DNA from 4 places in the Streptomyces capillispiralis genome. Region 3 is predicted to be linked to each of the others. Evidence: riboswitches for the same ligand, from Rfam matches in the RefSeq annotation. Region 3 holds a riboswitch; each other region holds the start of a gene.

Evidence for each region. A riboswitch is a leader RNA that binds a small molecule or an ion and turns the genes downstream of it on or off. The one in region 3 is predicted to bind cobalamin.
Region 1: another riboswitch for cobalamin. It lies ahead of FHX78_RS07170 (energy-coupling factor ABC transporter permease); the one in region 3 lies ahead of FHX78_RS02860 ((2Fe-2S) ferredoxin domain-containing protein).
Region 2: another riboswitch for cobalamin. It lies ahead of FHX78_RS27285 (cobalamin biosynthesis protein); the one in region 3 lies ahead of FHX78_RS02860 ((2Fe-2S) ferredoxin domain-containing protein).
Region 4: another riboswitch for cobalamin. It lies ahead of FHX78_RS11345 (ribonucleoside-diphosphate reductase subunit alpha); the one in region 3 lies ahead of FHX78_RS02860 ((2Fe-2S) ferredoxin domain-containing protein).

What each region holds. Positions count from the first base shown of each region.
Region 1 is NZ_VIWV01000001.1:1,764,121-1,771,633, reverse strand. It holds gene FHX78_RS07200 (DNA repair ATPase) at 1-507, shown strand, start outside; gene FHX78_RS07195 (helix-turn-helix domain-containing protein) at 632-1,573, opposite strand; gene FHX78_RS07190 (SDR family NAD(P)-dependent oxidoreductase) at 1,682-2,407, shown strand; gene FHX78_RS07185 (energy-coupling factor ABC transporter ATP-binding protein) at 2,805-3,641, opposite strand; gene cbiQ (cobalt ECF transporter T component CbiQ) at 3,638-4,387, opposite strand; gene FHX78_RS07175 (energy-coupling factor ABC transporter substrate-binding protein) at 4,395-4,826, opposite strand; gene FHX78_RS07170 (energy-coupling factor ABC transporter permease) at 4,823-5,533, opposite strand; cobalamin riboswitch at 5,564-5,746, opposite strand; gene FHX78_RS07165 (ABC transporter substrate-binding protein) at 5,948-7,513, shown strand, end outside.
Region 2 is NZ_VIWV01000001.1:6,255,906-6,263,418, forward strand. It holds gene cobN (cobaltochelatase subunit CobN) at 1-1,421, opposite strand, end outside; gene FHX78_RS27280 (cobyric acid synthase) at 1,418-2,929, opposite strand; gene FHX78_RS27285 (cobalamin biosynthesis protein) at 2,926-3,867, opposite strand; cobalamin riboswitch at 3,993-4,130, opposite strand; gene FHX78_RS27290 (hypothetical protein) at 4,283-4,504, opposite strand; gene FHX78_RS27295 (inorganic phosphate transporter) at 4,536-5,789, opposite strand; gene FHX78_RS36925 (hypothetical protein) at 6,014-6,169, opposite strand; gene FHX78_RS27300 (class II aldolase/adducin family protein) at 6,251-6,982, shown strand; gene FHX78_RS27305 (alpha/beta hydrolase) at 7,107-7,513, shown strand, end outside.
Region 3 is NZ_VIWV01000001.1:750,889-758,401, forward strand. It holds gene FHX78_RS02830 (HD domain-containing protein) at 1-187, opposite strand, end outside; gene FHX78_RS02835 (GlxA family transcriptional regulator) at 241-1,245, shown strand; gene FHX78_RS02840 (GNAT family N-acetyltransferase) at 1,242-1,784, opposite strand; gene FHX78_RS02845 (TetR/AcrR family transcriptional regulator) at 1,831-2,427, opposite strand; gene FHX78_RS02850 (alpha/beta hydrolase family protein) at 2,597-3,559, shown strand; gene FHX78_RS02855 (VOC family protein) at 3,566-3,940, opposite strand; gene FHX78_RS02860 ((2Fe-2S) ferredoxin domain-containing protein) at 4,058-4,411, opposite strand; cobalamin riboswitch at 4,646-4,768, opposite strand; gene FHX78_RS02865 (antibiotic biosynthesis monooxygenase family protein) at 5,019-5,315, opposite strand; gene FHX78_RS02870 (cupin domain-containing protein) at 5,374-5,829, opposite strand; gene FHX78_RS02875 (NAD-dependent succinate-semialdehyde dehydrogenase) at 5,856-7,226, opposite strand; gene FHX78_RS02880 (CitMHS family transporter) at 7,274-7,513, opposite strand, start outside.
Region 4 is NZ_VIWV01000001.1:2,760,881-2,768,393, forward strand. It holds gene mctP (monocarboxylate uptake permease MctP) at 1-764, shown strand, start outside; gene FHX78_RS11340 (GNAT family N-acetyltransferase) at 843-1,349, shown strand; cobalamin riboswitch at 1,362-1,536, shown strand; gene FHX78_RS11345 (ribonucleoside-diphosphate reductase subunit alpha) at 1,658-4,024, shown strand; gene FHX78_RS11350 (ribonucleotide-diphosphate reductase subunit beta) at 4,024-5,037, shown strand; gene FHX78_RS11355 (hypothetical protein) at 5,062-5,283, opposite strand; gene FHX78_RS11360 (helix-turn-helix domain-containing protein) at 5,392-6,354, shown strand; gene FHX78_RS11365 (bifunctional albaflavenone monooxygenase/terpene synthase) at 6,377-7,513, opposite strand, start outside.

The DNA of each region.
Region 1 (7,513 bases), 1.0 Mb from region 3:
TTGCGCCACCTGCTCACCGCCCGCCGCACGGTCCTCGCCGTCAACGCGGCCTACATCGCCTCCGCCGCCCGGTCCGAGAACACCCGCACCGAACCGCCGTTCCGGCTCCAGGGCTCCTACCGCACCATGAACAGGATCGCCCAGCGGATCCAGCCCGTCATGAACGACGACGAGCTGGCGGCCGTCGTCGACGACCACTACACGGCCGAGGCCCAGACCCTCACCAGCGGTGCCGAGGCGAACCTGCTGAAGCTCGCGGAACTGCGCGGCACGCTCACCGCCGCGCAGGCCGCCCGCTGGGACGAGGTGAAGGCCGCCCACGTCCGCACGCTCACCCCGGGCGGCCCCGACGAGGACGCCCTGACCCGCGCGGTGGCCGCCCTGGCCCTCCTCGGTGACCGCATCGCCGCCGTCGAGTCCGCCATCACCCGGGCGGCGGACCCGCGTCGGCCGATGGCGGACCCCGCCGACCCGACGGGCCGTCGGATCGAGGGGGCGGGTCCCTGAAACCCCCTGAATTCGACCCGCACCGGGCCCACCGGTCGCGGGAGAGGGAGATGTCCTCTGCCCTGCGAGGCGGCGTCCGGGACCGCGCGCGACGCGTGAGCGGGTACGCCGGCGCCTCACGCGGCTATGCGACGTCCGTCTCCGGAGTGGCGGTCGCGGCGTAGTCGGTGGGTGTCCGGCCGTAGCGCTTGCGGAAGGCGCGGGCGAAGTGGCCGCTGTCGGCGAACTGCCAGCGGGCGGCTATGTCCGAAATGGTCATGCGTCGGTGCGGTGTGATGAGCGCGCGGCGCGCCTCATCGAGGCGGCGATCCCGGATGTAGGCGCTCAGCGACTGCCCTTCACGGGCGAAGGCCCGTTGAAGGGTGCGCGTGGAGACGTTCAGTTTCCGCGCGAGAGCCGCGGGGGAGAGGGCGGGGTCGGTGAGCCGCCCGTCGGCCAGGTCCCGAGCGGCCTGGGCCAGCGCCGGCGACAGCAGGGGCTCCACGTCGTCGAGGCCACCCCCGACGGCGGCCCGAGCCAATTCGGCCAGGGTGTCGCGGGCGGCGTCGACCCCGGCCGGCCCGAGACCGCCCAGCATCCGGCTCACCATGGTGGCGTGCGCGGTCAGCAGCCGCACTTCGGCGGTGTCGGCCGGGCCGGTTGCCGGCATGCCCCGTCCGCGCCGAATCTCGGCGGCGGGCAGCACGAGCACCTGGGCGGTGGTGCGTGGCGCCGCGGAGAAGTGGGAAAGCTTCCCCGTCTGCACCAGCAAGCGGCCGGCCGGTGCCGTGTGCTCGATTCCTCCCGGTTCTCCGAACCGCCAGGTGCCCCGGTGGACGATCCACAGACGTACGTGATCGTCGGTCCCGACCCGCAGGCCCGCCGTCCTGAGGGCGGCCGCGTTCTCGAAGCGGTTGAACATCAGGTCCCGCACCCGGAACCCACGGGACCGCGCGGCGAAGCCGGCGACGGTCGTCCGGCTGAAGGACGGCAGCGCGAAGGTGTCGCCCATCCGGGTCCGCCACTCGCGTGCGAAGTCGCCGAAGGCGTTCGCACCGCTCAGGCTCACCGAGAAAGTGCCGTTCATCGTTGTCGCGAAACTTCCGTTCAGGTTGTCGCGCCGGTCCTAGCCCCCGCGCCCAAGCCCTTCCTACGGTTCCGATGTGAACCGGAACAATGGTAACGAGGTGGCGAATTGAGCACGATCGCGATTGTCGGCGCGGGCCCGCAGCTGGGCCGGGCGATCGGCCGGCGGTTCGCCGCCGAGGGGTTCGACGTGGCGCTGATCGCCCGCAACCGCACGACGCTCCGGGCGGTGGCCGACGATCTGTCCGATACGGGCGCCCGGGTCGAGGTGTTTCCCGCCGACGTCACCGATCGTCCCGCTCTGCACGCGGCGCTGACCGCCGCCGAGGAGCGGCTGGGGCCGATCGACGTACTCGAGTACTCGCCCGCGCCGACCCCGGCCGACCTGCGCCGGGCGCCGCTCGTCGAGGCCACGAAGGTCACCGTCGACTCGGTTCTGGCCCAGCTGGACCTCTACCTGCTCGGCGGTGTCGCGGCGGTGCAGCACGTCCTGCCCGGCATGCTGGAGCGCGGCACGGGGACGGTCCTGGTCACCAGTGGCGCGGGTTCGGGGCCGATCATCGCCCCCCACGTGGCGAACGTTCAGATCGCCACCGGCGGCATGCGCAACTGGATCCTCAATCTGCATGCCGCGCTCTCCGGTACCGGCGTCTACGCCGCGCACGTGGCGATCGCCGCCTTCATCGGCCAAGGCGGCCACGACTCCCAACCTCAGACGATCGCCGACGCCTACTGGCGGCTGCACACCGAACGCACCGAAGCCGAGCTGGTCGTCCAGGACCTGCCGGACGACTACCTGGAACAGGGCCTGGCGGACAAGTTCGTCGAGTCCTGAGCCCGCCGTTCAACGCCCGGCCGGGTCCGCTCGACGAGGCCGCCAGGCATCCGGGCACGGCCACCCCCACCACGTCCAGCCGCGTCGCGGGCACCGGCGGCGCAGCGGCGAAGACGCGTCCTGCCCGCCGACGGCCGAGGGGTGCGTCCGGCCCCTCGTCGGACGCACCCCTGCCGGGCCGCACTCCCCTGCGTGAGCGACGCCCCCGACCGGGGCACTTCCTCGGCCGCGGCCTTCCACTCGGGTGTCCGCCGCTCCGCACGGAAGCGGACCTGCGGGAAGCGGACTTGCAGGTCGCGGAGTCCTCGCCAGGGGATGCCCACGTTCCGGGCACGCGCGCGGGAACGGGCGCGCCGAGGGCGGTCCGGACACGGCCGGCACCGGCTCACCGGCGTGCTCATTCGCCCGCCAGCGCGGCCACCAGCTCCTCCGCCGTGCGGGGACCCGCCCCGGTGTCCGTCAACAGCCCGTACGCACGCAGCAGTCGGGCCGCCGCGACGCCCCACGGCAGCCGCAACCCCGCAGCCGCGAGCAGGTCCGTGCGGGCCAGCGTCTCGGTCGCCGGCCCGGTGTGCACGCCCGACGGGGTGAGCAGGGCCGCGTCGTCGGCCCAGCGCAGGGCCAGGTCCACGTCGTGCGTCGCCATGACAACCGTCGTGCCGTCCGCCCGCAGCCCGTCGAGGGTGGTGAGCAGGCGTTCCTGGCCGTCGGGGTCCAGGCCCGCCGTCGGCTCGTCCAGGATCAGCACGCGGGGCCGCATGGCGACCGCGCCCGCGATCGCCGTCCGCTTGCGCTGCCCGTAGGACAGCAGATGCGTGGGACGGTCGGCGAGGGCGGTGATGTCCAGGGCGGCGAGCGACTCCGCCACCCGGGCGCGTACCTCCGCGTCGGGCAGGCCGAGGTTCAGCGGTCCGAACGACACGTCCTGGCCGACCGACGCGGCGAACAACTGGTCGTCGGGGTCCTGCACCACCAGTTGTACGGTGGTGCGCAGCGCCGTCAGCCCTCTGCGGTCGTAGCGCACCGCCCGCCCCTCGACGGTCAACTCGCCTCCGCTCGGCCGCAGTCCACCGCTCAGCAGCCGCATCAGCGTCGTCTTCCCGCTGCCGTTGCGCCCGAGCAGGGCCAGCGCACGCCCCTCGCGCACCTCGAAGTCCAGGCCGCTGAGCACGGCAGGGCCGTCCTCGTACGCGAAGGACGCGCCCCGCAGGGCCACCAGGACGGACTCGCTCACGACAACGGCCTTTCCAGTACGAGGGTCAGGGCGGCCAGCGCCGCCAGCAGCGCCACGCTCAGCGCCGCGAACCGGACGGAGACACGGGCCTCGGGCACCAGCACGCGCAGGGTGCCGTCGTAGCCGCGCCCGGCGAGCCCGTTCTGCAACCGTGCCGCCCGGTCGAAGGACCGGACGAACGCGGTCGCGCCGAGCCCGCCGAGGGACCGCCAGGCCGCCGCCCGGGTGGTGTGCCCGAGCCGGGCCGCCTGCGCCTGCCGGATCCGGCGCACCGAGTCGAGCAGTAGGAAACTCATCCGGTACGTCACCAGCGCCACGTCGACGAGCGGCGCGGGCACCCCGGCGCGGACCAGGCGGGGCAGCAGGTCGGACATGGGGGTGGTGAACGCGAACAGCAGGACGCCGAGGGAGGCCGCCGACGTGCGCAGCAGCAGCTCCCCGGCGCGCGGCGGCCCGTCCGCGGCCCAGGACACGAACCCGTCCGGCCCGCCCACCCGCACCAGCAGCGGGAGCGCCCCGGTCAGGCAGAAGCCCAGCGGCACCCGGTAGGCGCGCCACAGCCGCCGGCCCGGCACGCCCGCCGGGCCGAGCAGCACCGCGAGCGCGGTGACCAGCACCAGGGCCGCGCCCGGCCAGGGCGGCAGCGAGATCGCGAGCAGGGTGAGCCCGAGTCCCAGCACGGCCTTGTCCACGGGATGACGGTGGCGCCAGCGGCTGCTGTGGGCCGCCGCGTCGATCGGCAGCACGGGGGGCTCAGTCCCCCCGCCGGGACGCGGCCCCGCCGCCCACGCCCCCGCCGGCCCCGGCCCCGGCCTCACCGGCCCCGGCCCCGGCCTCACCGGCCCCGGCGTCGGGCCCCGGTCCTTCCTCCCTCCGCGCGCGTGCCCGCGCCTCGCCCTGCCGCCGTCCGCGCCGCACCCCGAAGTAGTACGCGAGGACGCCCGCGCCGATCGCCGCCTGGAGGGCGAACAGCGCCGACTCGATCTCCCCGGACGGCGGTTCGTACAGGGGCGAGAACCACGGCTCGTAGTCCGGGTCGATCTCGGTGATCGCCGTCTCCGCCTCGGCGTCCGCGCCCGCGAACGGCTCCTCCTTGTGGTCGCCCAGTCCGAGCGCGAGCGGCAGCACCGCGAGCGCGGCCACGAGCACCAGCAGCAGGGTGTTGATCCTGGCGTTGCGGCTCATCGGGTCACCGCCCCCGTCGAGTCGGCCGTCGTCCGTCCGGCCGCCGAGGTCACCAGCACCCCGAGCCGGGTCAGCTCCCCCTTGCTCGACTGCACCAGCATGCGCATCACCAGCACGGTCAGCAGGCCCTCGCTCACCGCGAGCGGGATCTGGGTGACGGCGAAGATGGAGCCGAACTTGCCGAGCGCGCCCAGGAATCCACTGCCCGGGTCGGGGAAGGCGAGCGCCAGCTGCACACTGGTCACGCAGTAGGTCGCCAGGTCGGCGACGAACGCGCCGGAGAACACCGCCGGCATCAGCGGCACGCCGTACCGGCGCAGCAGCCGGTAGACGCCGTACCCGGCCCAGGGACCGGCGACCGCCATCGAGAAGACGTTGGCGCCCAGCGTGGTCAGCCCGCCGTGGGCGAGCAGCAGCGCCTGGAACAGCAGGGTGATGGTGCCCAGCACCGCCATGGCCGGCGGCCGGAACAGGATCGCGCCGAGCCCCGTGCCGGTGGGGTGGGAGCAACTGCCGGTGACGGACGGCAGCTTCAGCGCGGACAGCACGAACGTGAACGCTCCCGACGCGCCCAGCAGCAGGGTGCTCTCGGGCCGTTCCCTGATGTCACGGACGAGTGACCGGGCTCCGTGGACGACGAACGGCGCCGACGCGGCGCCCCAGGCGACCGCGTGCGCCGGCGGCAGAAAACCCTCGGCTATGTGCATGGCTCAGCAGACCCTCTCCAGCACCTCGTGGATGGTTGACGCGCCTTGGCCGGTCTCCTGGCTGACGGGTACCACCGCCCGTGCTCCGCCTTCCCGGGTCCCGAAGGACCCAGTGGCCGTCCGTGAGGACTGGAGCCGGACTTCCCGATCACAGTGGCGAGGGCCGCACCGGTATCGCACCGATTTCCCGTCACCAAGGCGTGGCGACAGTAGTGCCGGTTCCGGTCCGGTGACAAGCGGCCACGGGGGCGCGCGGACAGCGCCCGACGGCTCGCACCCCGGCGCACACCTGCGCACTTGACACGGGCGGCGCCGTCCGTCGAGGCCGTGGACTGAGGGGCCGCCGTCCTGGGTAGAGCCTTGCTGCACTTAATATGCAACAACGATTTTCAGGCATCAGGGATGTGAGGACCGATGACGACCCGACGAATACGGGGTGCCGCCGCGGCGATGGCCATGGCCGGCGCCGTCGCCGCCTGCTCGGCGCCGGGCGGCGGCGGCGAGGACGGCGGCGCGTCCGCCGCATCCGTCGTGATCGGGGTCCCGTCCGAACCGGACACCCTCAGCCCCCTGCTCGGCTACGGCAAGGACGGCAACTCCAAGATCTTCGACGGCCTCCTCGCCCGCGACGCCGCCATGGAACTGAAGCCCGCGCTGGCGAAGGCGCTCCCCGAGGTCACCGACGGCGGCCGCACCTACACGTACACCCTGCGCGAGGGCGTGAGGTTCAGCGACGGCGAACCGCTCACCGCCGACGACGTGGTCTTCACCTACCGCACCGTGCTGGACGACCGGACGAACAACACCGCCCGGAGCGAACTGGACGTCATCGACGAGGTCCGGGCGGAGGGCGACGGCAAGGTCGTCTTCACCCTCGACCACCCCTACGCGGCCTTCGCCGCCCGCACGGTCCTGCCCATCGTCCCCGAGCACGTCGCCGGCGGACAGGACCCCAACACCGGCTCCTTCAACACGAAGCCGGTCGGCACCGGACCGTACGTCCTCACCGGCTGGAGCAAGGGCGAAAAGCTCACCTTCAAGGCCAATCCGGACTACTGGGGCGGCGCGCCGAAGGTGAAAAAGCTCACCATGGCGATCATCGCCGACGACGACGTCCGCGCCACCCGGCTGCGCTCCGGCGACCTCGACGGAGCGACCCTCCCGCCCAACCTCGCCGCCACCTTCAAGGGCGACGACGACAAGAAGACCTACCGGGCGACCTCCTACGACTTCCGCGCCGTCACCCTGCCCACCGGCGACCCGGTCACCGGCGACACCGCGATCCGCCGCGCCCTCGACCTCGCAGTGGACCGCGAGGCCATGGTCGACAAGATCCTCGACGGCGCCGGCCGCCCCGCCTACGGACCGCTGCCCGTCGACGACCCCTGGTTCGCCGACGGCATCGAACGCCCCCGGGACCTCGCCGAGGCCGGCAGGATCCTCGACGCGGCGGGCTGGAAGCCCGGCAAGGACGGCGTCCGCGCCAAGGCCAACCGCCCCGCCCGGTTCACCCTCTACTACCCCTCCGGCGACAAGGTCCGCCAGGACCACGCCCTCGCCTACGCCTCCGACGCCAAGGAGGCCGGCATCGACGTCCGCGTGGAGAGCGCCACCTGGGAGGTCATCGAACCCCGGATGAAGCACGACGCCGTGCTCGCCGGCTTCGGCAGCACCGGCGACCCCGACTTCGGCCTCTACACCCTGCTGCACTCCTCCCTCGCCGGCGACGGCTTCAACAACATGGCCCGCTACGACAACCCGGCCGTCGACCGGGCCCTCGACACCGGCCGCCGCGCCCAGGACGCCAAGGCCCGCGAGGCCGCCTACGACACGCTCCAGCGCGAACTGGTGAAGAACCCCGGCTACACCGTCCTCACCCACATCGACCACCTCTACGTCCTCGCCGACCGCTGGGAGGGCCTGACCACCCAGACCGAACCGCACGAGCACGGCTTCGCCAGCGGCCCCTGGTGGAACGCC
Region 2 (7,513 bases), 5.5 Mb from region 3:
GCGATCGGGTTCTCGCCGAAGCCGCGCGGCGGCTGGATCATCACGACGACGTTCCCGAACTGCAGCGACGCCAGCACGATGTCGTCGCCGTCGACGTACAGCGAGCCCGGCGGCTCGCCCCACGCCTCCGTCATCGCCCCGCGCAGCTCCGGGTCCAGCTTCTCGAACCACGCCCGGTAGTCCGCCAGCGGCACCCGCGCGGGCGCGGCGGCCAGCTGGTCCTCCGTCAGCCACTCCACGTCGTGGCCGCCGGCCTCGATCAGCCGGTGGATCAGCTCGTCGCCGTTGTCCGGGTAGCCGTCGACGCCGTATCCGGCGTCCCGCAGCGCGTCGAGGACCCGGACGGCGGACGCCGGGGTGTCGAGGCCCACCGCGTTGCCGACGCGCGAGTGCTTCGTCGGGTAGGCGGTGAAGACCAGGGCGAGCCTCTTGTCGGCGTTCGGCTTGTGCGCGAGCCGGGCGTGGCGTACGGCGATGCCGGCCACCCGCGCGGCCCGCTCCGGGTCGGCGACGTACACCGGGACGTCGTCCGGGCCCTGCTCCTTGAAGGAGAAGGGGACCGTGACGAGCCGGCCGTCGAACTCGGGGATGGCGACCTGCATCGCGGCGTCCATGGGGGACAGGGCGGCGTCGGAGGCGTCCCACGCGGCCCGCGACGAGGTGAGGCAGAGCCCTTGCAGCACCGGCACGTTCAGGTCGGCGAGCGCCCCGACGTCCCAGGCCTCCTCGTCACCGCCGGCCGACGCCTGCGAGGCGTGCGTGCCGCCGGCCGCCAGCACGGTGGCGACCAGGGCGTCGGCCCGCCCCAGGATCTCGTACAGCCCCTCCTCCGCGCCGCGCAGCGAACCGCAGTACACCGGCAGGGCGTTGGCACCGTGGGCCTCGATCGCGTCGCACAGGGTGTCCACGAAGGCGGTGTTGCCGCTGAGTTCGTGCGCGCGGTAGAAGAGCACGCCGACGGTGGGCCGGCCCTCGGCCGCGGTCCGCTCGCCGTGCACCCCGTACTCGGGCATCTTCCGCGGCCCGTCGAAGCCCTCGCCGGTCAGCAGCACGGTGTCCGACAGGAACCGCGCCAGTTCGGTCAGGTTCTCCGGGCCGCCCTCGACGAGGTAGCGCAGCGCCTCGGCCACCACACCGGCCGGCACCGACGACTCGGCCATCAGCTCCGCGTCCGGCACCGTCTCGCCGCCGAGCAGCACGGTCGGGATCCCGGACGCCTTCAGCGCCGCGAGGCCGTCCTCCCAGGCGCGCTTGCCGCCCAGCAGGCGGACGACGGCGAGGTCCGCGCCGTCGAGCAGCGCGGGCAGCTCCTCCGCCACGTCCACCCGGGTCGGGTTGCCGATCCGGTAGGAGGCACCGGAGGCGGCCCGGGCCGCCAGCAGATCGGTGTCGGCGGTCGACAACAACAACACAGTGCTCATGCGGGCGCTCCCGGTGGAATGAAAGGCAGTCCTTGCGGCGCGCCGGACTCGATGAGCCGCCACAGCGCGTCCGTGTCCGCGTGCTGTTCGATCAGGTCGCCGAGCCGGTCGAGCTGCTGCTCGCGCAGCGCGGCGAACGAGGTGCCGGGGGCCGGTACGAAGCGGCGCCCCGCGGCGGCGGCGACCTCGCGCAGGAAGGCGCGCCGGAAGCCGTCCGACTCCAGCGAGCCGTGCCAGTGCGTGCCCCAGGTCTGGCCGACCCGGCAGCCGTCGAGGAACGGCTCACCGCCCGTGACCTCGGCGACCCCGTGGTGGATCTCGTACCCCTCGACGGGCTCCCCGAGGGCGTCGCCGGACGGCCGGGCGAGGGTCTTCTCGCGGGCGAACCGCACCCGTACGGGCAGGATGCCGAGCCCGTCCACATGCCCCGCGCGGCTCTCGACCTCGTCCTCGATGTGCTCCCCGAGGATCTGGAAGCCTCCGCAGATGCCGAGCACGGGCCGCCCCTCGGCCGCCCGCCGCTTCAGCGCGTCCGCGAGCCCGCGCTCCCGCAGCCACCGGAGCGCCCGCACGGTGCCGCGCGTCCCCGGTACGACGACGAGGTCGGCGTCGGCGAGTTCCTCGGGCCGGTCCACGAACCGCACCACGACGCCCGGTTCGGCGGCGAGCGCGTCGACGTCCGTGAAGTTGGACATCAGCGGCACCGCGCACACCGCGACCCGCAGGACGTCCTCGCCGGCCGGCGCGGCCACCTCCGACTCGCGCACGGCGCCGCGCAGCGACACGTTCAGACCGTCCTCCTCGTCGATGCCGAGGCCGTGCCGGAACGGCAGCACGCCGTAGGTCCGGCGTCCGGTCAGGCCGTGCAGCATCTCCAGACCCGGCTCCAGCAGCGAGACGTCGCCCCGGAACTTGTTCACCAGGAACCCGGCGACCAACTGCTGGTCCTCGCGGGACAGCAGGGCGACGGTGCCGAAGAACGACGCGAAGACGCCGCCCCGGTCGATGTCGCCGACGACGAGCACGGGCAGCCCGGCGTTCCTGGCGATGCCCATGTTGACGATGTCCGTCCGCCGCAGATTGATCTCGGCCGGACTGCCGGCCCCCTCGCAGATCACCGCGTCATACGTGCCCCGCAACTGCTCCAGACAGTCCAGCACCGTGCCCAGCAGCCGCTGCTGGCGCCCGCCGTGGTACCCGCGGGCGCTCAGCTCGCCGACCGGCCGGCCCAGCAGCACCACCTGGCTGGACTGCTCGCCGCCCGGCTTGAGCAGCACCGGGTTCATCAGCGCGGTCGGCTCGACGCGGCAGGCCTGGGCCTGCATCGCCTGCGCCCGCCCGATCTCGGCGCCCTCCCGGGTCACGAACGAGTTCAGCGACATGTTCTGCGCCTTGAACGGCGCGACCTTCACGCCCTGGCGCACCAGCCACCGGCAGATCCCGGCGGTCACCACGCTCTTGCCGGCGTCCGAGGTGGTCCCGGCGACCAGCAGACCCCCACCGCTCACGATGCACGTCCCTTCATGACGCTCCGCGCGAGGACGCCGGCCCCGAGCGCGAGCCAGCCGACCCGCCGCGAGAGCCGTACCGCCCGCTCGATGTCGGACACGGCCACGGCCCGGCCGCCGCCGTTGAGGGCGGGCCGGTGCTCGACCCGCCCGCCGTAGGAGAGGGTGCCGCCGAGCCGCACCCCGAGCGCGCCCGCGAAGGACGCCTCCACGGGACCGGCGTTGGGGCTCGGATGCCGGTGCGCGTCGGTCCGCCACGCCCGCACGGCACCGCGCGGGTCCGGTCCGGCGAGCGCGGCGAGTACGGCGGTCAGCCGCGCCCCGGGCCATCCGGCGACGTCGTCGAGGCGGGCGGAGGCCCAGCCGTAGCGGCGGTAGCGGGGGGACTTGTGGCCGACCATCGCGTCCAGGGTGTTGACGGCGCGGAAGCCCAGCAGGCCCGGCACCCCGGCGACGGCGCCCCACACCAGGGCGCCGACCACGGCGTCGGAGGTGTTCTCGGCGACGGACTCGACCACCGCGCGGGCGATCCCGTCGGCGTCCAGGGCCTGGGGGTCGCGGCCGCACAGGTGCGGCAGCCGGGCCCGGGCCGCCTCCACGTCCCCGGCCTCCAGCGCCGCGGCGACGGCACGGGCCTCCCGGGCCAGCGAGGTGCCGCCGACGACGGCCCAGGTGGCGACGCCGGTCAGGGCGACGGAGGCGGCGGGGGAGGAGCGCACGAGGCGTGCGGCAAGGCTTCCCAGCGCGACGGTCCCGCCGACGCACACGGCGGTGTGCACGGCGCCCCGGCCCCGGTCGTCCCGCCACAGCACTCGTTCCACGGCGGCCGCGGCCCGCCCGAAAGCGGCGACCGGGTGCCCGCGGCGGGGATCGCCGAGCAGCAGGTCGCCGAGGAGGCCGGCGGCGGCGCCGTACGCGAAGACGCGATCGGCACCCATGGGGTCAGCCGGCCGGTGTTCCGGAGGAGGGGGTGGCCCCGGGGAGGGGCGGGGCGTCGCTGATCGACCTCGACGGGCAGCCGCGCATGGCGTTGGGTCCTCACTCAGGGTGTCCGCGCCCTGGTTCGACGAGACCGGCGGTGAGAGTTCCTGGCTCCCGGGGTGTGCACCCCGGTGACAGTGGCGGGACCGCGCCGGATTCGCACCGGCTTCCTCTCCTGCCGCCGTATTGGCTGAGGCAGTCCACCACGGCCCCGGAAGGGCCGTCAACTTGCCGTTGACCTGCGGGGCTGAAGTGTGCTGAGGCCCACAGAGGGGTTCCGGTGGGTGACGGCGGGCGGGGTGCGCACACGCCGACGGGCGGTGCGGGTGCCGGGGCTCCCGCACCGCCCGTCGGACGGAGACGCTCGGGTGGTCAGGCCATGATCAGGTAGATCCCGTAGGCCACCGCCGCCGCGCACGCCGCGAAGCAGGCGTAGGCGCCGGTGACGGCCAGGGCCGCGGACCGGCCCTGGGCTGCGGCCCGCTCCTGGCGGGACAGACCGTTGATGCCGAGGGTGAACAGGGCCACCAGGGCCACGGTGACCACGAGGCTGACGCCGAACACGGAGCCGAGGGCCGCCCAGTCGATCTTCATGGTGCTCTTCTTCCTTCGTACCGGGGCGCGGTCAGACGGTGGTCTTGGCCTGCGGGGCCGCCGGGTCCGTGGACGCCGGGGCCGCGATGGAGGCGGCGAGTTCGTCGGTCACGGTGCCGGCCGGGGGCGGGGTGACGGCGGCGATCGCCTGGGTCACCACGCCGGAGGGCTCCTCGCCGGGGACGTCGTGGTCGTTGACGTTGGTGTGGTCGACGACCTCACGCCGGGAGATCTTCCAGATCGCCGCGCTGGAGGCGACCAGGAAGACGGCCACGAGGGCGGTGCCCCAGTCGCCGAAGCCGCAGACCCACTCGGCGAGCGCCGCGACCAGGGCCGCCGCGGGCAGGGTGAGGCCCCAGGCGATGAACATCCGGGTGGCCGTCGACCAGCGGACGACGCCGCCCCTGCGGCCCAGGCCCGCGCCCATCACGGAACCGGAAACGGAATGCGTGGTGGAGAGCGAGAAGCCGAGGTGCGAGGAGGCCAGGATGACCGTCGCGGCGCTGGTCTGGGCGGCGAAGCCCTGCTGCGGCTGGAGGTCGGTCAGGCCCTTGCCCATGGTGCGGATGATGCGCCAGCCGCCGAGGTAGGTGCCGAGCGCGATGGCGATGCCCGCGGAGAGGATGACCCACATGGGCGGGTCGGAGTCGGGGGCGAGGGTGCCGCCGGCGACCAGGGCGAGGGTGATGATGCCCATCGTCTTCTGGGCGTCGTTGGTGCCGTGGGCCAGCGAGACCAGGCCGGCGGAGGCGATCTGCCCGGCGCGGTAGCCCTTCTCGGAGGCCTTGCCGTCGGCCTTCCGGCCCAGGCGGTAGGTCAGCCGGGTGGCGAGCATCGCGGCGAGGCCGGCCACCAGCGGGGCGGCGATCGCGGGGATGAGGACCTTGGTGACGAGGACGTCGCCGTGCACCGCGCCGAAGCCGGCGGAGGCGACGGTGGCGCCGATCAGGCCGCCCATGAGGGCGTGCGAGGAGCTGGACGGCAGACCGACCAGCCACGTCAGCAGGTTCCAGAGGATCGCGCCGACCAACGCGGCGAAGATGACCTCGGGACGGATGCCGGCCTCGTCGACGAGGCCCTTGGAGATCGTGTTGGCGACCTCCACCGAGAGGAAGGCGCCGACAAGGTTCAGCACGGCGGACATGGCCACCGCGACCTTGGGCTTGAGCGCACCGGTCGAAATGGTCGTTGCCATCGCGTTCGCGGTGTCGTGGAAACCGTTCGTGAAATCGAACGCGAGTGCGGTTACCACCACAATCGCGAGGATCAGCGAGAAGCCTTCCATTTACCCAGGCAATCGTTCGAGGTCATTGGCTGGTCGACCGTAGGTAACCAGGGTGAACGGAAGATGAACTGGAATGGGCGTCGTGGTGACCGTAAAAGGGGGTCGCCGCTCCGCCGGATGGCGGGGGTCGCCCGCCGTGCCCCTGGGCTGCCCCGTGCCCGGCGGGGCGGGCGCCCGCGGCGCACCGCTTCAGCCGATCGAGTGAGCCGTGGAAGAGATTCCGGTCACTCGGGAGGGTGCCCGCGCCGCGCGGCGGGCCGGCCGGCCCGGCGGGACCCCTGGTGCCGCCGGGCGCAGCGGGGGTCGCGGTAGGTGGTGGCCTCGGTCGCCTCGACGTGGACGAAGCGGGCGCCCGCGGCCTCGGCGGACGGCCGGTCCACGCCCTTCTGGCGCGACGGCCGACGGCCGGCGGACGGCGGACGCGCAGGCGGGGCCGACGGCCTGCCTGGCAGGATCGCGGCATGGCTGAGCAGCGGCGGGGCGGACGGGAAGCGGGGGACGCCGGGGGTGGCGCCCGGGGCGTGGGGGACGCGCGGGGGAGGCGTGTGCCCGAGGAGGAGGCGCGCGCCTGGGCGGACCTCGTCGAGACCGCGCGCCGGACCGTCGCCGACGGGCTCGTCGTGGGCACCTCCGGCAACGTCTCGGTGCGGGTCGGCGACACGGTCCTGGTCACTCCGTCGGGAGTGCCGTACGACCGGCTGACGCCGGACGACGTGACCGGTGTCGACCTCACCGGCCGGCAGGTCCTCGGCTCGCTGGTGCCGACCAGTGAGCTGCCCCTGCACCTCGCGGTCTACCGCACCACCGGCGCGCGCGCCGTGGTGCACACGCACGCCGTGCACGCGACGGCCGTCTCCACGCTCGTCGACGAGCTGCCGCTGATCCACTACATGGCCGCGGCACTGGGCGGCCCCGTCCGGGTCGCCCGCTATGCGACGTACGGCACCGACGAGCTGGCCGGGAACATGCTCCGCGCCCTCGACGGCCGCACCGGCTGCCTCCTGCAGAACCACGGCACCGTCACCCACGGCACGACCCTCGCCCAGGCCTACGACCGCACGGCCCAGCTGGAGTGGATGTGCCGCGTCTGGCTGACCGCCTCCTCGGTCCCGGGCCTGTCCCCGCGCCTGCTGACCCCGGAGCAGCTGACGGAGGTGGGCGAGCGCCTGCGGGGGTACGGGCAGCGGGGCTGACGGCGGGGGCCGGAACCAGCGCCCGGACGGCCGCGACCCGGGGGCGTGCGGGCGGGCGTGCGGGCGCCGGCGCCGCGCGGGTGCCCACTGGCCGGTCGTGCCGTCCGACAGGACACTGGAGAACGTGCGCACTGCCAGAGCGACGGCCGCTGCCGTCACCGCCGTGATAGGGGCCGGTGCCGCCGCGGTGGCCGCCGGCCGGTTCGCCAGCGACGCCGCCCTCCGGATGCCCCCGGGCAGACCCCTGCCCACCGAACCCCGCCTCACCGTGCACTCCACCGCGGCCGGCCGGGTCAGCCTCACCCGGGACCTCGCCGCCCTGCGCCCCGGCCGCTACGGCCTCGCCGGTGACGGCTTCCACGCGGTCGTCGGACCCGTGCGGGACGACACCGTGCACAGCGCCGACACCGTCGTCCGCAGCCTGGAGTGCGTCACCCACGGCACCCTCGAACCCGGCGACCGCGCCTGGTTCACCCCCAACCTGTACGTGGGCGACCCCCGCACGGCCCTCGGCCTCGACCACACCGACCT
Region 3 (7,513 bases):
GTTCCGGGTCGTAGTCGCGTCCCGCCTCCGCGCCTCGGTGGTCGGCGCGCAGGCGGGCGAACAGGGCGCTGCGGACACTGTGGTTGGCCGTCGCGGTGGACTCCGTCTCGCGCACCAGGGCCAGCGCGCGGCGCGCGACGGGAGTGTCGGGGAGCGGCGGAACGCCGGTGGTCGTCTCGTCGTTCATGGCATCGATGATCGGCCGCGCCAACTGCCGGTGACAGTGGCAGACTTGCCCGTATGCGAGAGGAAGCTGCCATCCCCGCCGCACCGCACCGGGTGGCCGTCCTGGTCCTGGACGACGTGCTGCCCCTGGACCTGGGCATCCCGGCCCAGGTCTTCATCGCCGTGCCCGGCGGCCCCTACGAGCTGACCCTGTGCGGGCGGACGGCGGGGTCGATCCCGACCGCGGCGGGGTTCGACGTGACGGTGGCGGCCGGGCTGGAAGCGGTGCGCGACGCGGACACCGTGGTGGTCCCCGGGTACGCACGGCACCTGCGGGAGCTCCCGGGCGACGTGCTCGCCGCGCTGGCCGGGGCCCACGCCCGGGGCCGGCGGACGGTGTCCATCTGCACGGGCGCGTTCGCGCTGGCGGCAGCCGGAATCCTGGACGGCCGTACGGCCACCACCCATTGGCAGTACGCCGGCGAACTGGCGGCACGGTATCCGAGGGTGTCGGTGGACCCGCGCGTGCTCTACGTGGACGAGGGGCAGGTGCTGACCTCGGCGGGCGTCGCCGCCGGCATCGACCTCTGCCTGCACCTGGTGCGACGCGACCTGGGCTCGCGGACGGCCAACCAGGTGGCGCGCGCCCTGGTGTCCGCTCCCCACCGCGACGGCGGGCAGGCGCAGTACATCAAACGGCCGCTGGCCCCCGACACCCGTGGTGTCACCCTCGCGCCCACCCGGGCGTGGGCCCTGGCCCGGCTGCACGAGCCGCTGACGGTTCCCCTGCTCGCCGCGCACGCGCACATGGCGCCGCGGACCTTCGCCCGGCGGTTCGTCGCCGAGACCGGCACGACCCCCCTGCGGTGGCTGCTCGCCGCCCGGCTCGACCGCGCCCGGGAGCTGCTGGAGGGCACCGGACTCGCCGTGGACCAGATAGCCGACCGGTGCGGTCTGGGCAGCCCCTCGAACCTCCGGCTGCACTTCCGGCGCACCCTCGGGACGACACCCACCGCCTATCGCGCGGCGTTCACCCCGACGGCACCGCCGGGCCCGGCGCGGCCCGCCCGGTCCCGCTAGCCCTTCGATGCGGGCTTCCAGTCCTGGGCGAGCAGTCCGAGCAGCACCTCGTCCAGGAACTCGCCCATCACCCAGGCCGAGGAGCGCAGTACGCCCTCGCGGACGAAGCCGTTGCGCTCGGCGGAGCGCAGCATCGCGGAGTTGTCCGCCAGCGTCTCGATCTGCAGCCGGTGCAGGCCGCGCACGACGAAACCGTAGTGGCACAGCACCGCGACCACGTCGGTGCCGTAGCCCTGGCCGCGCGAGGACGGCAGCAGTCCCAGCCCGATGTGCGCGCACCGGTTGTGCGTGTCGATGCCCCACAGCGTCGCGGTGCCGATCAGTGTGCCGCCGGCCAGCTCCACCACGGAGAACGGGACGCGTCCGTCCGCCTCGTCGTCCACCACGAGCCGTGGGTCCTTGGAGCCCGGTGCGATCGGCCGCCACGGTCCGGCCTCGGCCCGCGCGGAGTTGACGACGTCGTCGTAGAGCTCGGTTCGCAGGACCGGGATGTCGTCCTCGTGCCGGGCCCTCAGCCCGACCTTGTCGCCCTTCAGCATGCACGCTTCCTATCCGAGCGGACCGGACCGCGGCAAACGAATTGGGTCAGGTGGCGGGGGACCGCTGGAGTCCTCGGAGGAGGAGGGCGATCAGGCGTCGGGGGTCGTAGCGGGGGTCGTCGTCGCGTCCGATGCAGAGGTTGCCGATGCCGCGCATCAGCTCGTACGGCTGCGTACCGGGCCGGATGTCGCCGGCCTCGACCGCGGCGTCGAGCAGCTGGGCGCAGACGGGCAGCAGGCGGTCGAGGAAGTAGGTGTGCAGCGCGGCGAAGCGGTCGTCGTCGGACTGCAGGGCGTCGGCGAGTCCGTGCTTGGTGACGAGGAAGTCGACGAAGAGGTCGATCCACCGGCTCAGGGCGGCGAACGGGGAGTCGGCGTCGGCCAGCAGCTTCGGGCCGGCTTCGGCGCACGCCTCGATCTGGTGGCGGTAGACGGCGGTGACGAGGTCCGCCCGGGTCGGGAAGTGGCGGTAGATCGTGGCCATCCCGACGCCCGCCCGGGCCGCGATCTGGCGGATGGGCGCGTCGACCCCGGAGGTGACGAACACCTCGGCGGCGGCGGCGAGCACCGTCTGCCGGTTGCGCTGCGCGTCGGCCCGCTTGCCTCGGGACGACGACTGCCCTGCCGTGCTGTCGGGGGCCATCACGCATTCCTCCTGCGCCGGTTGACAAAACGGAGCAGCGCTCCGGATACTAAATGGAGCAACGCTCCGCTTCAGGTTAGTCGAAGCGGCACACCTCTGACCACCTCGCCCTTCGCCGGTCGCGGGAGACCGGCGGGCAGCAGGTGCCACCGAAAGGGAACCCCTCATCATGAGCACATCCACCACCACCGGCGCCGGCCCCCTGGGCGCACCGGCCCCGGTCCTGTCCTACAGCCCCGTGGTCCTCTCCGTACCCGGACGTCCCGTCGACCTCGAGGTGCGGGTCTCCGCGCCGGCGACCGGAACGGACCTCCCCGTCATCCTCCTCTCCCACGGCCACGGCCCCTCGAACCACCTCTCCTCGCTCCACGGCTACGCACCGCTCGTCGACGTCTGGGCCGCCCACGGATTCGTGGTCGTCCAGCCGACCCACCTCACCTCCAGGACGCTGAGCCACCTGGTCGCCGACGCCCCCGGAGCGCCGTTCTTCTGGCGCTCGCGCTCCGAGGACATGTCGCACATCCTCGACCGGCTCGACGTGATCGAGAAGGCCGTGCCGCTGCTCGCCGGGCGGATCGACCACACCCGGGTCGCGGTCGCCGGGCACTCGTTCGGCGGCTTCACCTCCAGCCTCCTGCTCGGCGCCCGGGTCACCGACCCCGACGAGGGGGGAACGGTGAGCCTCCGCGACCCCCGGATCACGGCGGGCGTGCTGCTCGCCGCACCCGGCAGGGGTGACGTCCTGAACGGACCCATGGCCGACTCGCTGCCGATCTTCCGGACCATCGACTTCTCCACGATGACCACGCCCGCGCTGGTCGTCGCCGGCGACGAGGACGACTCCCGGCACTTCACGGACAGGGGGCCGGACTGGCACGTCGACCCCTACACCCTGGCCCCCGGGCCCAAGAGCCTGCTCACCCTGTTCGGCGCGGAGCACGGGCTCGGCGGGATCGCCGGATACGACGCCGCCGAGACCACCGACGAGAACCCCGGACGGGTCGCCGCCCTCGCCCGGCTCACGGCGGCCTACCTCCGTACCCGACTCCGTCCCGGCGACCCCACCTGGCAGGCCATGTGCGAGGCTCTGGCGGCCGACCCCGATCCGGTGGGACGGGTCACCTCCAAGTAGGCCCGCTCAGTGGAGGCAGAGGCAGAACGGGTGGCCGGCCGGGTCCGCGTACACGCGCCAGTTGGTCCCCGGGCGGATCTGGTCCGTCCGCTCCAGCACGGTCGCGCCGAGGGCGAGCGCCCGCTTCTCCTCGCCGTCGAGATCGTCCACGTCGAAGTCCAGGTGCAGTTGCTGCGGGCGCTCCTGACCGGGCCATTCGGGCGGTCGGTAGCCGTCCACCCGCTGGCAGGCCAGCGGTGTCCCCTCGAACCCGTGCACCTCGACCCAGTCGGGATCCTCCGGGTGCGGGACCGCCCGGCCACCGAGCAGATCCGCGTAGAACCGCGCGAGCCGTACCGGATCGGCGCAGTCGAGCGCGACCGCCTGCATCTTCCGAATCACTTCCGCCACTCCTCGCTCTCCGGCCGCTTCCGCGGCCCCCGTACGGGAGGGTCGTACCCGTCGCCGGGGCGGGCATGCCCGGCGGTGCGCCGGACCGCCGCCGGGACGGGACGCGGATCAGGGCAGCGGTCGTCCGGGGGTGCGGCGCTGTGCCGGTGACAGGGTGTAGAGGTCGAGGATGTCCGGCAGGGGCGCGATGCCGGGGCCTCCCGCGCGGACCCAGGCGGCGATGTCCTCGGTGGCGTCCGGGTCGTTGACCAGCCCCAGCCACACCGGCCGGCCACCGGCGGCACGGCCCTCGGTGGAGGGCTGTACGACGACGACGTTGGCCTGCTCGCAGACGTCGAGGCAGTCGGAGACCCGTACCGGTGCCGCCTCGCGCAGACGGTCCGTCTGGGCCGTGTGGTCGACGCCGGTCACCTTGGGGCTGCCGCAGCAGCAGTCCCGGCACACGACGATGCGGCACGGCACCGAACCGGTCGTCACCTCACCGGTGTCCGTGCCGCGGGCCACCGGTCCGCCGGCCAACGGTCCGCCGGCCAACGGTCCGCCGGCCACGGTTCCGTCGGTCATCGTTCCGTCGGTCATCGTTCCGTCGGTCATCCGGGCGTCCGGCGTTGCTCCGGGCTGTGGCGCGGGCATGGGGCGCCGCTCCTCTCTCCGGGGAGATCCGCCCCGGTGGTCCGTCGAGGAGGCGACCGCGTGAGTCTCCTGGCTCTCGGGTCGATGCTCGTCCCGGCCTTCCCGCCGGTGCCCCGGGCGGTGGCGCGTCGGGATCCGCTCGCCGATCACAGTGGCGGGACCGCGCCGGATTCGCACCGGCTTCCTCGTCCGCCGTCGCCCTGTCGCCCGACATCCTCCCATCACGGGCTCCGGCCGCACCACCGGGCCTCCACCGCGTCGGCGGCGTCCGGCGGCCTCGGCGGCCCGTCCCATACGGACGTGGAGCCGGGCGAGTTGGTGCTTCGCCCGGGTGCCGGACGGGTCGGTGAGGACGGCGTGGTCGAGGAGGGTCACGGCGAAGCGCAGGTAGGGGGCGGTTCCCGTGCGGGAACCGCCCCCCTTCGTGCGTCTCACCTCACGGTGCGAGGACGGAGACGACGTGTTCGACCTGCGGCGGTGCGGCGAAGTGCGGTCCGGCCAGGGCCCGCCAGCGGGCGAAGCCCTCGGAGGCGCGGAAGGTGACGATGTGGTGCTCGACCGTCTCCCACCGGACCGTCAGCCGGTAGCGGGAGGGGTGTTCGACACTGCGGAGCAGGTCGACCCCGTGGCAGCCGTCGGCCGCGAGGAAGTGCGGCACCGCCTCGGCGACGGCCCGCTCGAACTCCTCCTCCTGGCCCGGGCGGATCTCGATCCGGGCGATCTCGGTGATCACGGTGGTGCTGCTCTCCTGCTTCTCGGGGCGTCGGGGCGTCGGGGTGCTGTGGTGCGGTTCAGTCGCGGGGCTCGGCCGCGGCCCTGGCGTGCTCGGCGTCGACGCGCGCGGTGACGCCGGTCTCCACGAGGGTGCGGGTGGCGTCGACGGAGGCGTAGATCCACAGGATCCGCATCGGCTCGGTGGCGGAGGCGTTGCGGAAGCGGTGGGGCGTGCCGGCGGGGACGTAGGTGGTGTCGAAGCGGGTCACGCGGTGCTCGGTGCCGTCGATCTCGACGATGGCGTCGCCTTCGAGGATGGTGACGCTCTCCGGGCAGTTGTGGGTGTGCAGGGCGATGCCGGCGCCGCCCTCGAAGAGGGTCTGGCCGGTGAGGAAGACCTCGGCGCCGACGGCCCGGGTGACCAGGGGGATGGTGCGGGCGCCGCCGCCCCGGCTGAACGCGGTCAGTTCGGCGGGCCGCAGGACGGCGGGCGGGAAGGAGGCGAAGCAGGGCTCGTCGGTGGGGCAGTTCACGCTGTGTTCTCCAGGTAGCGGGGTGGTCAGGCGGCCGGGCCGATCCAGACGGTCTTGGTGTTGACGAACTCGCGGATGCCCTCGGCGCCGAGTTCCCGGCCGTAGCCGGACCTCTTGATGCCGCCGAAGGGCAGGCGCGGGTCGGAGGCGACCATGCCGTTGACGAAGACGGCACCGGCGTCGAGGACGCGGGTGAGCCGGCGGGCCCGGTCGAGGTCGCCGGTCCACAGGGCGGCGCCGAGGCCGTACTCGGTGCGGTTGGCCAGGGCGATCGCCTCGTCGGCGTCGGCGACGCGGGTGATGGCGGCGACGGGTCCGAAGGTCTCCTCGTCGAAGGCGGCCATGCCGGGGCGGACGTGGTCGAGGACGGTGGGCGGGTAGTGGCAGCCGGGGCCGTCCGGCACCTCGCCGCCGAGGGCGAGGACGGCACCGGCGTCGACGCTGCGCCGCACCTGGTCGTGCAGCGTGTCGCGGAGGTTCGCGCGGGCCATGGGGCCGATCGCGGTCTCCGGGTCGGTCGGGTCGCCGGTCCTCAGGGCCGCCGCCGCGGCGGTGAACGCCGCCACGAACCGGTCGGCCACGGCCTCCTCGACGATGAACCGCTTGGCGTTGACGCAGGACTGTCCGGCGTTGGTGTACCGGGCCCTGACCGCGGTGGCGGCGGCCGCCTCGACGTCGGCGTCGGCGAGGACGACGAACGGGTCGGAGCCGCCGAGTTCGAGGACCTGCTTCTTCAGTACGGCCGCGGCCTGGGCGGCGACGATCGCGCCGACCTCGGTGGACCCGGTGAGGGTGACCGCGGCGACGCGCGGGTCGGCGATGAGGCCGGCCACCTGGTCCACCTCGATCAACAGGGTCCGGCACAGGCCCTCGGGGGCGCCCGCCGCGCGGACGACCTCCTCGACGGCGAGGGCGCACTGCGGCACGTTGTTGGCGTGCTTGAGCAGGGCGCCGTTGCCGGCGGCCAGGGCGGGGGCGGCGAAGCGGAAGAACTGCCAGAACGGGTAGTTCCACGGCATCACCGCGAGGACCACGCCCAACGGGTCGTAGACGACGGCGCTTTCGGCGGCGTCGGAGGCGACCGGCCGGTCGGCGAGCTGCTCCGGAGCGTGTTCGGCGTAGTACTCGCAGGTCAGGGCGCACTTGTCGATCTCGGCACGGGCCTCGGTGATCGGCTTGCCCATCTCGGCGGTGATCAGCGCCGCGTAGGTGTCCCGGCCCTCGCGCAGGACGCGCGCCATCTCCCGCAGCAGCGGCGTGCGCTCGGTGATGTCACGCCGGCGCCAGGCGGCCTGGGCCTCGGCCGCGGCGTCGAGGACGCCGTCGACCTCCTGCGGCGACTGGGGGCTGTAGCGGGCGAGTTCGGTGCCGGTGGCCGGGTCGGTGGAAAGGATCATGAGGGTGTTTCTCCGGTGTGCTCGGGGTTTCCGTGCGGGGGCGCCGCTCAGGTGACGCTGATGGCGCCGGTGACGACGGCGAAGACGATGTAGGCGAGGGAGACGGGGACGCCCCAGCGCAGGGCGAGCTTCTGGAAGTCGCCGAGTTCGGCCTTGACCAGTCCGAGCAGGACCCACAGGGGTGCGCTGGTCGGGCCCATGCTGTGGAGGATCTGGCCGATGGCGCCGGCGCGCGCGACCTGGTTGGCGTCGATGCCGTAGTGGGCGGCGGACTCGGCGAGGACGGG
Region 4 (7,513 bases), 2.0 Mb from region 3:
GCCGCAACACCACGATCCTGCCGCTGTACTCCCTGATGCTGGGTCTGCTGGCGCTGCTCGGCTTCATGGCGATCGCGGCCGGCGTGAAGGTCAGCAACGGCCAGCTGGCGATCCCGCAGCTGTTCGAGAACATGTTCCCGGACTGGTTCGCGGGCGTGGCCTTCGCGGCGATCGGCATCGGCGCGCTGGTGCCGGCGGCGATCATGTCGATCGCGGCGGCGAACCTGTTCACCCGCAACATCTACAAGGACTTCATCAAGCCGGACGCGACCCCGGCGCAGGAGACCAAGGTCTCCAAGATCGTCTCGCTGCTGGTGAAGGTGGGCGCGCTGGTCTTCGTCCTGACCATGGACAAGACGGTCGCGATCAACTTCCAGCTGCTCGGCGGCATCTGGATCCTGCAGACCTTCCCGGCGCTGGTGGGCGGCCTGTTCACCCGCTGGTTCCACCGCTGGGCGCTGATCGGCGGCTGGGCGGTCGGCATGATCTACGGCACGGTCGCCGCCTACGGGGTGGCCTCGCCCACGCAGAAGCACTTCGGCGGTTCGGCCAAGGAGATCCCGGGCATCGGCGAGATCGGCTACATCGGTCTCACCGCCTTCGTCATCAACGTCCTGGTGACGGTGGTCCTCACCTTCGTCATGCGGGCCGTCAAGGCGCCCGAGGGCGTCGACGAGACCAAGCCGCAGGACTACACGGCGGACGCGGGCGACCCCGGCGTCGAGGTGGAGCTCCCGCCGGCCACGGCGGGCAGCACGCACTGACCCCTCGCGGGCACCGGGCGACGGGCCGTCGGAGAAATCCGGCGGCCCGTCGTCGTACCCGTCCGGCACACTCCCCTCATGGACATCGTCATCCGGCCGGTGGTGGCCGGCGAGTACGGGGAACTGGGCGAGATCACCGCGCGGGCCTATCTGCTGGACGGGCTGCTGGACTTCGGGGAGAGCGACGCGTACCTGGACGTGCTCAGGGACGTGGCGGGGCGGGCGGCCGCCGCCGAGGTGCTGGTCGCCGTGGAGGGCGGGGCGCTGCTGGGCGGGGTGACCTTCGTGCCGGACGGCGGGCCGATGGCCGACATAGCCCGGCCCGGCGAGGCGGAGATCCGGATGCTCGCGGTCGCCCGCGCGGGCCGGGGGCGGGGCGCCGGGGAGGCCCTGGTGCGCGCCTGCGTCGACCGGGCGCGGGCCACCGAGGGCTGCGTACGGGTGGTGCTGTCGACCCAGCGCACCATGCGCTCCGCCCACCGCATCTACGAACGGCTGGGTTTCACCCGCACCCCCGCGCGCGACTGGAACCCCCTGCCGGAGCTGGACGACATCACTCTCCTCACCTATGAGTTGACGCTCTGAAAGCAGCGCGACACAACATATGGGGTTGTCGGCGACACCCGGCACAAGATGTATGCTCATGCTCGCTGTCGCCGCAGGGGAATCCGGTGCGAATCCGGAACTGTCCCGCAACGGTGTACCCATGCCCGCCCGCCTGCCGGAGCGCATGGGCGTCAGTCCGAGGACCTGCCGACAGTGCGCCCGGCCGTCCGGTCCGGGTGCCTGACGTCCGGGCCTCGTGGGATGGGCCGGTGGACGCGACGCCCCGTGCGCTCGTGTGCTGCCCCCTGCCCTCGTGAGGCCCCCTGCCGAGCGAGGGAGAGCCCCACGTGACCATCGCGCCAGCCGATCCGGCTTCAGCGACCGACGTGACCGAGGAGGGCGGCGGCCCCGGTGCCGCGCTGCTGCGCACCCTGACCGAGCTGACCGCCGACCTGCCCGACGCCGACCCCGGACGGGTCGCCGCCGCCGCGCTGCGCGGCCGGTCCGCCGGAGCCGACGAGGCGGAGCTGCGGGAGCTGGCCACCGAGGCCGCGGCCGGGCTGATCTCCGAGGACCCGGCCTACTCCCGGCTCGCCGCCCGCCTCCTGACCATCGGCATCCGCGCCGAGGCCGCCTCGCAGGGCGTCACGTCGTTCACCGGGTCCGTCGCGACCGGGCACCGCGAGGGTCTGATCGCCGACCGGACCGCCGCGTTCGTCCGGCTGCACGCGGACCGACTCGACGCGCTCGTCGACGAGTCGGCCGACGACCGCTTCGGCTACTTCGGCCTGCGCACCCTCTACAGCCGCTACCTGCTGCGCCACCCGGTCACCCGCAAGGTCGTCGAGACGCCCCAGCACTTCCTGCTGCGCGTCGCCGCCGGTCTCGCCGAGGACGACACCGCGCGCGCGGCGGACGAGGTCGCCGGGCTCTACGGCCTGATGAGCCGCCTGGACTACCTGCCCTCCTCCCCCACGCTGTTCAACTCCGGCACCCGGCACCCGCAGATGTCGTCCTGCTACCTCCTGGACTCCCCCAGGGACGAGCTGGACTCGATCTACGACCGCTACCACCAGGTCGCCCGTCTCTCCAAGCACGCCGGCGGCATCGGCATCGCCTACTCCCGCGTCCGCTCCCGGGGTTCGCTGATCCGCGGCACCAACGGGCACTCCAACGGCATCGTCCCGTTCCTGAAGACGCTGGACGCCTCGGTCGCCGCCGTGAACCAGGGCGGGCGGCGCAAGGGCGCGGCGGCGGTCTACCTGGAGACCTGGCACTCCGACATCGAGGAGTTCCTGGAGCTGCGCGACAACACCGGTGAGGACGCCCGCCGCACGCACAACCTGAACCTCGCGCACTGGGTGCCGGACGAGTTCATGCGCCGGGTGAACGCCGACGCGCCCTGGTCGCTGTTCTCCCCGGCGGACGTGCCCGAGCTGGTCGACCTGTGGGGCGAGGAGTTCGAGGCGGCGTACCGGGCGGCCGAGGCGAAGGGCCTGGCGCGGAAGACCCTCCCGGCCCGCGAGCTGTACGGCCGCATGATGCGCACCCTCGCGCAGACCGGCAACGGCTGGATGACCTTCAAGGACACCGCCAACCGCACCGCCAACCAGACGGCCGAGCCGGGTCACGTGATCCACTCGTCCAACCTGTGCACGGAGATCCTGGAGGTCACCGACGACGGGGAGACGGCGGTCTGCAACCTGGGCTCGGTCAACCTCGGCGCGTTCGTCGACCCGGCGGCCGGTGACATCGACTGGGAGCGGCTGGACGCGACCGTCCGCACGGCCGTCACCTTCCTCGACCGGGTCGTGGACATCAACTTCTACCCGACCGAGCAGGCGGGCCGCTCCAACGCCCGCTGGCGTCCGGTCGGCCTGGGCGCGATGGGGCTGCAGGACGTCTTCTTCCAGCTGCGCCTGCCCTTCGACTCGCCCGCGGCGAAGGCCCTGTCCACCAGGATCGCCGAGCGGATCATGCTCGCCGCCTACGAGGCCTCCGCCGACCTCGCCGAGCGGGACGGCCCGCTGCCCGCCTGGGAGAGGACCCGCACCGCCCGGGGCGTGCTGCACCCCGACCACTACGACACGGACCTGGCCTGGCCGGAGCGCTGGGCGGCGCTGCGGACCCGGATCGCCGCCGTCGGGATGCGCAACGCGCTGCTCCTGGCGATCGCGCCCACCGCCACGATCGCGTCGATCGCGGGCGTGTACGAGTGCATCGAGCCGCAGGTGTCCAACCTGTTCAAGCGCGAGACGCTGTCGGGTGAGTTCCTCCAGGTCAACTCGTACCTGGTGAACGACCTGAAGCGGCTCGGCGTGTGGGACGCGCGCACCCGTGAGGCGCTGCGCGAAGCGGGCGGCTCGGTGCAGGACTTCGCGTGGATCCCCGAGGAGGTGCGCGGGCTGTACCGCACGGCGTGGGAGATCCCGCAGCGCGGTCTGATCGACATGGCCGCCGCCCGCACCCCGTTCCTCGACCAGGCGCAGTCGCTGAACCTGTTCCTGGAGACGCCGACCATCGGCAAGCTCTCCTCGATGTACGCCTACGCCTGGAAGCAGGGCCTGAAGACCACGTACTACCTGCGCTCCCGCCCGGCGACCCGGATCGCCCGCGCGGCGCGCGCCACCACCGTGCCCGTCCAGCAGCCGGCCGATCCCGAGGCCGTCGCCTGCTCCCTTGAGAACCCCGAGTCCTGCGAGGCCTGCCAGTGATGACCAGCGAACCGAAGAACCTGCTCGACCCGGGCTTCGAACTGACCCTGCGCCCCATGCGCTACCCCGACTTCTACGAGCGCTACCGGGACGCCATCAAGAACACCTGGACCGTGGAGGAGGTCGACCTCCACTCCGACGTGGCGGACCTCGCGAAGCTGACCCCCGCGGAGCAGCACCTCATCGGGCGGCTGGTGGCCTTCTTCGCCACCGGTGACTCGATCGTGGCGAACAACCTGGTGCTGACCCTCTACAAGCACATCAACTCCCCCGAGGCGCGGCTGTACCTGTCGCGGCAGCTCTTCGAGGAGGCGGTGCACGTCCAGTTCTACCTGACCCTGCTGGACACCTACCTGCCCGATCCGGACGACCGGGCGGCGGCCTTCGCGGCCGTGGAGAACATCCCGTCCATCCGGGAGAAGGCCGAGTTCTGCTTCACGTGGATGGACTCGGTGGACAAGCTCGACCGGCTGGAGTCGCGGGCCGACCGCCGGCGCTTCCTGCTGAACCTGATCTGCTTCGCGGCGTGCATCGAGGGCCTGTTCTTCTACGGCGCCTTCGCCTACGTCTACTGGTTCCGCGGCCGGGGCCTGCTGCACGGTCTGGCGACCGGCACCAACTGGGTGTTCCGCGACGAGACGATGCACATGTCCTTCGCCTTCGACGTGGTCGACACCGTGCGCAAGGAGGAGCCGGAGCTGTTCGACGAGGAACTCGGGCAGCAGGTCACCGACATGCTGCGCGAGGCGGTCGAGGCGGAGCTGCAGTTCGCGCGCGACCTGTGCGGGGACGGGCTGCCGGGCATGAACACCGAGTCGATGCGGCAGTACCTGGAGTGCGTCGCGGACCAGCGGCTCCAGCGGCTGGGCTTCGCGCCGGTGTACGGCTCGGAGAACCCGTTCTCCTTCATGGAGCTGCAGGGCGTGCAGGAGCTGACGAACTTCTTCGAGCGGCGCCCGTCCGCGTACCAGGTCGCCGTGGAGGGCACGGTCGACCTGGACGAGGACTTCTAGCCGGGCGCGCGCCCCGGCGCCGCCTCACGCCGCCCGTGCGGTGCGGTGGGGGGCGGCGCCCTGCGCGGGGCGGGACCGTCCGGCGGTGGCGGCCGGGCGGCCGTGGTGCTCGGCGGCGGCGCGGGCGGCCTCGGCCCGCCGGATCTGCCGGTCGATCCGCCGCTCGCGCACGAGGCCGATCACGGCGGGCAGGACCATGAAGACGAAGAGGCCGAGAACGCCCAGCATCGCGGTCAGTGCTTCCATGCGTGTTGTTTCCATGGACACCACTGTCACGCCGAACACTCCTTACCGGCAGTGGCAGGACTGCCGTGGACCCTCGATTTACTGCCAACGGCGGGGCACACTGGAGCCATGCTCCGCAACGTGGCCGCCGTCCTGCTCGACGGCGTGAACCCCTTCGAACTCGGCGTCGTGTGCGAGGTCTTCGGCGTCGACCGCAGCGACGACGGGCTGCCGGTCTACGACTTCGCAGTCGCCTCGGCCGACGGCCCCGCCGTGCGCAGCAACACCGGCTTCACGCTCCAGGTCGAGCACGGCCTGGAGCGGCTGGAGACGGCCGACCTCATCGCCGTGCCCGCCGGTTCCTCCTACGTCTCGCGGGAGTTCCCGCCCGAGCTGCTGGACTCCCTGCGCCGGGCCGTGGACCGGGGCGCCCGGGTGCTCAGCGTCTGCTCCGGGGTGTTCGTGCTCGCCGCGGCGGGACTCCTCGACGGCCGGCGGGTCACCGCGCACTGGAAGCACGCGGACGCGCTGACCCGGCAGTACCCCCATCTGACGGTCGAACCGGACGTCCTCTACGTCGACGAGGACCCGGTGATCACCTCCGCGGGCACCGCGGCCGGCATCGACGCCTGTCTGCACCTGGTGCGCAAGGAGCAGGGCCCGGAGGTGGCCAACAGAATCGCCCGGCGCATGGTCGTCCCCCCGCACCGGGACGGCGGGCAGGCCCAGTACATCGAGCGTCCGCTGCCGCGGTCCGGGGGCGACACCGTCTCCGAGGTGCTGGTGTGGATGGAGCGGCACCTCGACGAGGAGGTCACCGTCGAGCAGCTCGCCGCCCGCGCCCACATGGCCCCGCGCACCTTCGCCCGCCGCTTCCAGCAGGAGACCGGCACCACGCCCTACCGCTGGATCCTGCGCCAGCGGGTGCTGCTCGCGCAGCAGCTGCTGGAGGCGACGGACGAGACGGTGGACGCGATCGCGGGCCGCACCGGCTTCGGCAACGCGGCGGCGCTGCGCCACCACTTCGTCCGCGCCGTGGGGACCACCCCGCACGCCTACCGGCGGACGTTCCGCGGCCCGGAGGCCGCCTGAACGCCCGCCGGCGGGCGGGGTCTCACCGCGCGACCGGCCTCAGCAGCAGCCGGTTGGGGTGCAGTGTGACGCCGATGCGCAGATCGTCGTCGGACTCGGCCACCCGCTCGAAGCGGTAGCGGCCGGCCAGGGCCGCCGTGGTCAGCGTCAACAGGGCCATCGAGAAGTGGTCGCCCGGGCACTTGCGATTACCCACTCCGAAGGGGCGCATGGCATATTTCGGGATGTCCACCGAGCGTTCCGGACGCCATCGGTCCGGGTCGAACTCCAGGTGCCGCTCGTACGACTTCGGGTCGCGCTGGATCGCGTACGGGCTGTAGATGATGTCCGCCCCGGCCGGAATGCGATAGCCGCCGAGTTCCGTCTCGGTCACCGCCCTGCGGGTCAGAATCCAGACGGCGGGACGCAAACGCATTGCCTCGACGACGACATTGTTGGTGTGCGAGAGCCGGTGGACGTCCCGTAATGCCACGGGGCGCCCACCTGTCACCGCTTCTACTTCCTCGCGCACCTTGTCCCCGTGTTCCGGGTGCTCGGCGAGCATGTAGAGCAGTGACATGATCGTGGCCGAGACGGTCTCGCCCCCGGGGGTGAGTATCGCGACCACCTGGTCGTGGATCTCCTGTTCCCCGATGGGGTCGCCATTGTCGTCCTTCGCCTCCAGCAAAGTCGTCAGCAAATCGTTCGGCTTTTGACCGGATGCCCGGCGCTCGGCCACGATCTCGTCGACGAGGAGGTGCAGATCGGCCAGCGCCCGGTTGAATTCGCGGTTGGCCGGGAGCGGCAGTTTGTAGAGCGGTCCGAGGGGCACCACCATGCGCTGGTACATCCCGCGGAAGACGGTGGCGAGCGCGGCGCACAGGCGCTCCGCCCGCTCGTCCATGAACCTGCTGCGGAGCAGGCAGCGGGCGGCGACGCGCACGGCGACCCGGTAGGACTCGGCGGTGCAGTCGATGATCCGCCCGGAGGCCCACCGCTCGGTCAGGGCGTGCACCTCCTCCTCCATGACCGGGCCGTAGCCGGGCAGCGCGTCGAGCCGGAAGGCGGGCTGGATGGTCCGGCGCTGGCGCCGGTGCAGCGGGCCGTTCGCCGTGGCCACGCCCTCCTTGCCGAGCAGGCCCTCCAGGGACTCCCACAGGGGCCCGGAGATGATGTAGTC